DNA from 2 places in the Arthrobacter jinronghuae genome. Region 1 is predicted to be linked to the other one. Evidence: predicted binding sites of a transcription regulator. Region 1 holds the regulator's gene; the other holds the start of a gene.
What was found. The regulator LexA, encoded in region 1, represses DNA repair genes until DNA is damaged. The targets are predictions, from matches to a motif close to TCGAACANNTGTTCGA.
Positions count from the first base shown of each region.

Region 2: uvrA (excinuclease ABC subunit UvrA) is a predicted target of LexA. The motif match lies at 1,980-1,995, and genes of this name have one in related genera.

Region 1 is NZ_CP104263.1:1,340,172-1,344,535, forward strand. Features, by position in the region: gene N2K98_RS06225 (ATP-dependent DNA helicase) at 1-1,131, shown strand, start outside; gene lexA (transcriptional repressor LexA) at 1,242-2,048, opposite strand; gene N2K98_RS06235 (LysM peptidoglycan-binding domain-containing protein) at 2,530-2,946, shown strand; gene N2K98_RS06240 (histidinol-phosphate transaminase) at 3,055-4,155, shown strand; gene hisB (imidazoleglycerol-phosphate dehydratase HisB) at 4,274-4,364, shown strand, end outside.
Region 2 is NZ_CP104263.1:1,902,263-1,906,626, forward strand. Features, by position in the region: gene N2K98_RS08880 (ABC transporter ATP-binding protein) at 1-1,363, shown strand, start outside; gene N2K98_RS08885 (GntR family transcriptional regulator) at 1,373-1,789, shown strand; gene uvrA (excinuclease ABC subunit UvrA) at 2,023-4,364, shown strand, end outside.

The DNA.
Region 1 (4,364 bases):
TCGGTTTTTGCCCCGGTTCCCTCCGGCCTGCTGGCCGGAGGACTGTCCGAGGACCAGGAGCTGGTCCTGGGCGCGGTGCGTGAAGCCTGCCGCACGGCCCTGTCCGATTCCAAGCCCGAAGGCTCCGACGCCGTCGACGGCGGCCGCCAGATGGCACGCTCCCGCCTGATGGCTGTCCTGGAACTGTGCGAACGCATCCTTGACGCAGTGAATTCAGGGGAGGTGCTGTGGGCATCGCGTGCCAGCACCTTCTCGCCTGGCACCGGTTACACCGCCCCGGAAGAAGATGCACCGCCCACCATCAACGTTGCGCCGCTGTCCGTGGCCGGACGGCTGCGCGAAGGCCTGTTCGACGGACACACCGTGGTGCTGACCTCGGCCACCCTCGCCATCGGGTCGGAGTTCGGTCCGGTTGCAGGGGCCCTGGGGCTGGTGGGCGCCGGTGCACCGAAATGGACGGGGACCGACGTCGGCAGTCCCTTCGACTACCCCCGGCAGGGGGTGCTGTACGTAGCCAAGGACCTGCCGAAACCGGGACGTGGAACCTCCCCGGAGCAGCTGGATGAACTGGAGGCGCTGATCAAGGCCTCCGGCGGCGGCGCCCTGGGTTTGTTCTCCTCCCGCCGTGCAGCGGAAGAAGCCGCGGAAGCACTGCGGAAGCGGGTCGACTTTCCGATTCTTTGCCAGGGCGAATCCACCATGTCCGCCCTGGTTCAGCAGTTTGCCGACGACGACGAGACCTGCCTGTTCGGCACCATGTCCCTCTGGCAGGGCGTGGACGTCCCCGGCGCCTCCTGCCGGCTGGTGATCATTGACCGGATTCCGTTCCCGCGTCCCGACGATCCGTTGATGACCGCCCGGACCCGCGCGGTTGCCAAGGCCGGGGGAAACGGCTTCATGAGCGTCTCGGCCACCCACGCGGCCGTCCGGCTCGCCCAGGGCGCCGGGCGGCTGATCCGCGCTTCCGGAGACAAGGGAGTGGTGGCCGTGCTGGATTCGCGCCTGGCCACCGCACGCTACGGCAGTTTCCTGCGGGCCGCCCTGCCGCCCTTCTGGTCCACCACCGACCGTTCCGTGGTGCTTCAGGCGCTGAAGCGGCTCGCCGCGGAACCCGCCGGCGCGAAGAAGTAAAACCCGCCGGACCCGGATCGGCGGAAAACAAAAAGCAGCGCCGCCGTGTGCCGGCGGTGCTGCTTTTGCGTGGTCCTTGTCAGCGTCCGACCAGGCCTCTCAAGGTGTGCCTAGAGCGAACGCATTACGGAGACAACCTTGCCCATAATGGTGGCTTCGTCACCGAGGATGGGCTCATAGCGGGTGTTCTGGGGCAGCAGCCAGGTGTGTCCGTTGCGCTGCCGGAAGGTCTTCACGGTCGCTTCGTCTTCGAGCAGGGCCGCGACAATGTCACCGTTTTCGGCGGTGGGCTGGCGGCGGACAACCACCCAGTCACCGTCGCAGATAGCCGCATCCACCATGGAATCGCCCGCAACGCGAAGCATAAAGAGGTCGCCGTGCCCGACGAGCTGGCGCGGAAGCGGGACCATCTCTTCAACCTGCTGGTCGGCCAGGATGGGTCCGCCTGCGGCGATCCGTCCGACCAGCGGAACCATCGCCGTGTCGATTGCGGTGGTGAGGTCGGAAACGCTGCCGGAGGCGGGTGTGCGTGCGTTGCCGCCGACGGAGCTCAGGCCGCCCTTTGCGGCGCCGTCAGCAGCCTCCCCGGTGTTCCCGCCGTCGACCGCGTTGCCTTTGCCGCGGCGCGGGGGAGCACCGCGGAGCATCAGCGGAACCAGTATCTCCATGGCACGCGGACGCTTGGGGTCACGGCGGATATAGCCGAGCTTCTCCAGCTGGCTCAGCTGGTGAGTAACGCTGGAAAGGCTGGCCAGGCCCACGATGTCGCCGATCTCCCGCATCGACGGCGGGTAACCGTTCGCGTTCACGGAACGCTGGATGGTTTCCAGGATCTTCGTCTGGCGGGCGGTTAGGCCCTTGGTGCGTCCTGCCGGCGCGGCAGGGGAGGGGGTGCTGCCATTGGTAACACGGGCCACGTCGGCTTCCCTTCACAGTCGGCCCGTGGATGCGGGCCGGATGGTTCTTACGGTGTATCTGGTTTGTCCTGCGGTGATGCGGTGATGCGGTGATGCGGTGATGCGGTGATAACGGGTGTGGTGGTCTGTCCCGCCAAGCCGTTTGTCAGTGCCGTTTTGTCAGTGCCGGATGGTTAGTTGGTCCCAGCCGCTTCCAACAGGTTCAACGCTAGGGGAGCGCAGCCTCATTTTCAAACATATATTCGAGCGAGTCTCGACAATGTTCGTAGATAAGTGCTAGAAATGTTCGAGTACAAGTTAGAACATACGTTCGAGTCTGAGTATGGATCTGAGTTTGGATCCGACTTTGAAATGGCCCGCCGACACCTCGGCGGGCCCACCAGATGTTCGAATGCAGTTTCGAGCCACACTGTTTATCCGGTGCTTTTGCGGGAAGCGGGGGAATCGGCGGAGCTGCTCTTCGGACCGGAAAGGTATTGACATGTCAGTACACGTACTTCCCTTCACCGCACAGAGCCTCACTGAGCGTGCCCCGGACCGGGCCGCTGCCGCCGCCCGCACCGCCGTTGCCGCGGACACCCAGGCGTCGGTCCCGCTGCGCCTGACGCGGCGCGGCCGGCTCGTCCTGGTCGGCGCCCCGCTGATGATCGTGGCCGCCGCACTGCTGGTCTTTATCGGATTCTTCACCGCACCGGCTATGGCTTCGGGCGACGCCCAGGAACAGACACGCACCATCCAGGTGGGTGTGTCCGCCGGTGATTCGCTCTGGTCGCTCGCCACCGAGTTCGCTCCGGACCGGGATCCCCGCACCGTGGTGGCAGACATCGTGGAACTCAACAACCTGGCGGACGCCACCGTCCCCGCCGGCAGCCAGATTTACATCCCGGTCTCGCGCTGATTCGCCAGGCAGGCATCCCGAAGTTCTTTACCTGCGCGCACCCGTAACAGAGGGGTGCGGGAAGTCGGCCAAATACAACGTCACCGCGCAGCGTCCTAAGCTGTAGTGGTGAACGAACAGTTGGAAAACCTGAACAGACTTCCCCTGCGCGATGATCTGCGGGGCCTGACCCCGTACGGCGCCCCCCAGTTGGATGTGCCCGTCCTGCTGAACGTCAATGAAAACACCCACGGTCTTCCGGAGCATGTGCGCCGGGCCATTATGGCCGAGATTGAATCAGTGGTCGCCGGCTTGAACAGATATCCCGACCGCGAATTCACGCTGCTGCGGGAAAACCTGGCCAAATACCTCGGCCACGGACTGGCCGCGGAGAATATCTGGGCCGGCAACGGTTCCAATGAGGTTCTCCAGCAGATCCTGCAGGCCTTCGGCGGACCCGGGCGAACGGCCATGAGCTTCCCTCCCACCTACTCCATGTATCCGCTGCTCTCCAGCGGCACCGGCACCGCATACGTGACCGGCACGAGGGACCGGGACTTCTCCCTGACCCCCGAATCGGCTGCGGAGCAGATCCGGGCGCAGGCACCCAGCATCGTGATCCTGTGCACCCCGAACAACCCCACGGGTACGGCCCTGGAACTTGAGGTGATCGAAGCCGCATATGAAGCAGGAGAAGCCTCCAATGCCATCGTGGTGGTGGACGAGGCCTACGCAGAGTTCTCCCACACCGATACCCCCAGCGCGCTGCAGCTGCTCCCTGGACGGGAACGGCTGATCGTTTCCCGGACCATGTCGAAGGCCTTCGCACTCGCCGGAGCGCGCATCGGCTACCTTGCCGCGGCACCGCAGATTGCGGACGCGCTTCGCCTGGTCCGCCTGCCTTACCACCTCTCCGCACTCACGCAGGCGACCGCGAATGCGGCCCTCACGCACGCCGATGCGCTCCTGTCCAATGTGGAAGACATCAAGGGCCAGCGGGACCGCATCGTGACGGAACTGCGTGCGCTCGGACTGGAACCGGCGCCGTCGGACGCCAACTTCGTGCTGTTCAGCGGAATGGAGAATCCCCGGGCGGTGTGGGAAGGCCTGCTCGAGGCAGGTGTCCTCGTGCGGGACATCGGCATCGAGGGCCATCTGCGGGTCACGGCCGGCACCGAAGCCGAAACCACTGCGTTCCTGACGCGGCTGCGGGAACTGCTCGCCGCCTGAGCGGCAGCCGGGCGCCCAGGATGTCCCGGTTTCAGGGAGTCGGGGCGTTCGGGACTAAACTGATGACCTGCCGGGGCTTTGTCTATTGCCCCGCTTCCAATCTTCGTGAAGGAACCCCATGACTGTGGAGACCGCCACCGGACGCACCGCCCGCCTTGAGCGGACCACCAGCGAATCGTCCGTCTTCGTCGAGCTGGACCTGGACGGCA
Region 2 (4,364 bases), 560 kb from region 1:
CGTGCTGGCAATGATGGTGTCCATCTCCCCGCTGCTGGCTCTGATCGCCGTGATTACCGTGCCCGTCTCGGCCCTGGTCACCGTCCTCATTGCCCGGCGCTCGCAGGCAGAGTTCAAAACCCAGTGGAAGTCCACCGGCGAGGTGAACGGCTATATCGAGGAAATGTTCACCGGACAGGACGTGGTGAAGGCGTTCGGCCAGCAGGAGCGGGTCATCGAAGGCTTTGCCCCCGCCAACAACCGTTTGTACCGCTCCGCCTTCCGCGCCCAGTTCGTCTCGGGCATCATCATGCCGGCCATGATGTTCATCTCGAACCTCAATTACGTGGCCGTGGCGGTCGTCGGCGGACTGCAGGTTGCCGGCGGGCAGCTGTCCATCGGCGGCGTGCAGGCCTTCGTGCAGTACAGCCGCCAGTTCAGCCAGCCGCTGGGACAGCTCGGCGGGCTGATCAACATGCTCCAGTCCGGCGTCGCCTCCGCCGAACGGGTGTTCGCCCTGCTTGACGCGAAGGAGCAGCAGCCGGACCCTTCCCGGCCCGAACACCTGAAGGCTGTGCGGGGCCGGGTTGCCTTCGAAGACGTCTCCTTCAGCTACAGCCCCGATGCGCCGTTGATTCGCAATCTGTCCTTCACCGCGGAGCCCGGGCAGACCGTGGCCATCGTGGGCCCCACCGGCGCCGGCAAGACCACCTTGGTCAACCTCCTGATGCGTTTCTACGAGGTGGACGCGGGCCGCATCACCATCGACGGGGTCGACATTGCCCGGCTGCGCCGCGAGGAACTGCGCAGCCACATCGGCATGGTGCTTCAGGACGCCTGGCTGTTCGAGGGCACGGTGCGGGAGAACCTGGCCTACGGCGCACCCGGCGCCACGGAGGAACAGATTGTCGAGGCGGCGCAGGCCACCCACGTGGACCACTTCGTCCGATCCCTCCCGGAGGGCTACGACACCGTACTCGGCTACGACGGCGGGGCGCTGAGCCAGGGCCAGCGGCAGTTGCTGACAATCGCCCGGGCCTGGCTTTCGAACCCGTCCATCCTGGTGCTGGACGAAGCGACCAGTTCCGTGGACACCCGCACCGAAATCGCCATCCGGCTGGCAATGAACGCCCTGCGGCAGGACCGCACCAGCTTCGTGATTGCCCACCGCCTGTCCACCATCCGGGACGCGGACATCATCCTGGTGGTGCGGGACGGGCGGATTGTGGAGCAGGGAACCCATGAAGCGCTGCTGGAGGCCGAGGGGTTCTACACCGAGCTCTACCGCTCCCAGTTCGCGGGACCCGCTCAGGAGGCCGCGGCGGACGTCGCCGGGCCGGACGCGGGCGGGGTTTCGGCGCCGGCCGATCCGGCCGGGCACTAGCATTGCAGCATGACGCCTGACACAACCCATGCAACCGCACTGACTCCTGCCGGCAACGATGCCGGTGTGCTGGCAGGAGTCCGGATCGACGCGGCCAGCTCGGTCCCGCCCTACGAACAGCTGCGCCTGCAGATCCTGGACGCCGTGAACGAGGGACGCCTCGCCATCGGGACCCGGCTTCCACCGGTGCGTGCACTTGCCGGACACCTCGGACTGGCCGTCAACACGGTGGCGAAGGCCTACCGGGAGCTGGAGCAGGCGCAGGTGGTCACCACGCGGTCCCGCGCCGGCACGGTTGTCGCGGCGGGCGGCGATACCGGCCGCGGCCGGGTGGCGGAAGCTGCCGCCGCGTATGCCGCGGCGGTGCGGGCCAACGGCGTCTCGGATGACGACGCCGTGTCCCTCCTGCGGGCGGCCCTGCAGTAAACCGAAACCTCCGCTCCGGCTTGCGATTCTGCGCGCTGGCGTGTCCCCGCAACGCCGCCCCACAGCACAGCATCCCACTCGGTGGCACTGCTGATGCTCGTGGGATCCCAGACGGTACCAGCCGCCCCAAACCGTGGGACCCCGTGCAGGCCGGGCCGGCTCGGCTTCGCCCGCGGCGAAACCCGGGGGGTCGAATACTTTTTCGAATCGGCGTTTGAACTACAGTGGAAAACGTGCCTAAATCGACTCTTCCGACGGCTGACACCACGTTCGTGCCGCATAAAGCCAATGACCTTTCCCGCCTGGTAGTGAAAGGTGCGCGCGAGCACAACCTCCGCAACGTTGACCTGGACCTGCCGCGGGACGCCATGATCGTGTTCACCGGCCTGTCCGGTTCAGGCAAATCCTCCCTGGCCTTCGACACCATCTTCGCGGAGGGCCAGCGGCGTTACGTCGAGTCCTTGTCCGCGTACGCGCGCATGTTCCTCGGCCAGGTGGACAAGCCCGACGTCGACTTCATCGAGGGGCTTTCGCCCGCCGTCTCGATCGACCAGAAGTCCACCAGCAAGAACCCACGGTCCACGGTTGGCACCATCACCGAGATCCACGACTACATGCGCCTCCTCTGGGCCCGTGTGGGGCGGCCCTTCTGCCCGGTCTGCGGCGAGCCCGTCAGCCGGCAGACCCCGCAGCAGATCGTGGACCAGCTCCTCGAACTGGAAGAGGGAACCCGCTTCCAGATCCTGGCCCCGGTGGTCCGCGGCCGGAAGGGCGAATTCGTCGACCTGTTCAAGGAACTCGCTGCCAAGGGCTACTCCCGTGCCCGGGTGGACGGCAAGCAGATCCAGCTGTCCGATCCGCCCAAGCTCGGCAAGCAGTACAAGCACAACATCGAAGTGGTCGTGGACCGCCTGGTGGCCAAGGACGGCATCCGGCAGCGGCTCACGGACTCGGTGGAAACCGGGCTCGGTCTGGCCGACGGCCGCGTGGTGGTGGACTTCGTCGACATCCCCGAGGACAGCAGCGAACGTACCCGAACCTTCTCCGAGAACCTGGCCTGCCCGAACGAGCATCCGCTGGCCATCGACGAAATCGAACCGCGGTCCTTCTCCTTCAACAACCCGTTCGGGGCCTGCCCGGTCTGCACCGGCATCGGGTCCCGGCTGGAAGTCGATGAGGACCTGATCATTCCTGATCCTTCCAAGTCCCTGGCCGAGGGCGCCATCGCCCCGTGGTCCCTGGGCACCGCCACCACCGAGTACTGGAACCGGCTGCTCGACGGCCTGGCCAAGGACATGGGCTTCTCCATGGACACCCCCTGGAAGAAGCTGCCGGCCAAGGTGCGCGAGGCAGTGCTCAACGGCAAGGACCACAAGGTGGTGGTCCAGTACCGGAACCGCTTCGGCCGCGAACGCAAGTACAGCACCGGCTTTGAAGGCGTCATCCAGTACATCCACCGCAAGCACGGGGAAACCGAATCGGACCACGCCCGTGACCGGTACGAAGAGTACATGCGGGAAATCGCCTGCCCCGAGTGCGGGGGAGCGCGCCTGAACCCGGCGTCCCTGTCCGTGCTGATCAACGGCCGCAACATTGCCGAGATCAGCGCCCTGCCGCTGCGTGAAGCCGCGGACTTCCTCAACACTCTGGTCCTCACCGGGCGCGAAGCACAGATTGCCAACCAGGTGCTGAAGGAGATCCAGGCCCGCCTGACCTTCCTGCTCGACGTCGGCCTGGAGTACCTGAGCCTGAACCGCCCGGCGGCCACGCTGTCCGGCGGCGAGGCCCAGCGCATCCGTCTGGCCACGCAGATCGGCTCCGGCCTCGTCGGCGTGCTGTACGTCCTGGATGAGCCGTCCATCGGCCTGCACCAGAAGGACAACCGGCGCCTGATCGATACCCTGATCCGGCTGCGCAGCCTGGGTAACACCCTGATCGTGGTGGAACACGACGAAGACACCATCCAGGAAGCGGACTGGATTGTCGACGTCGGCCCCGGCGCAGGAGAGCGCGGCGGCGAGGTGGTGCACTCCGGCCCGTTGGCGGAGCTGCTGACCAACGAGCGTTCCATCACCGGCGCCTACCTGTCCGGCCGCAAGAAGATCGAAATCCCGGCCAAGCGGCGCAAGGTGGACAAGTCCCGCCAGCTGAAGATCGTTGGTGCGCGGGAAAACAACCTGCAGAACCTGAACGTGGATGTTCCGCTGGGCGTCTTCACGGCCGTGACGGGTGTCAGCGGATCCGGCAAGTCCACGCTGATCAACGACATCCTCTACAAGACCATGGCGAATAAGCTCAACGGCGCCAAGCACGTCGCCGGGCGGCACACCCGGGTCGAGGGCCTGGAGCAGCTGGACAAGGTCATCCACGTGGACCAGAGCCCCATTGGACGGACCCCGCGGTCCAACCCGGCCACCTACACCGGCGTGTGGGACCACATCCGCAAGCTCTTCGCCGAGACCAACGAGGCGAAGGTCCGCGGCTACCTGCCGGGCCGCTTCTCCTTCAACGTCAAGGGCGGCCGCTGCGAGGCCTGCCACGGTGACGGCACGCTGAAGATCGAGATGAACTTCCT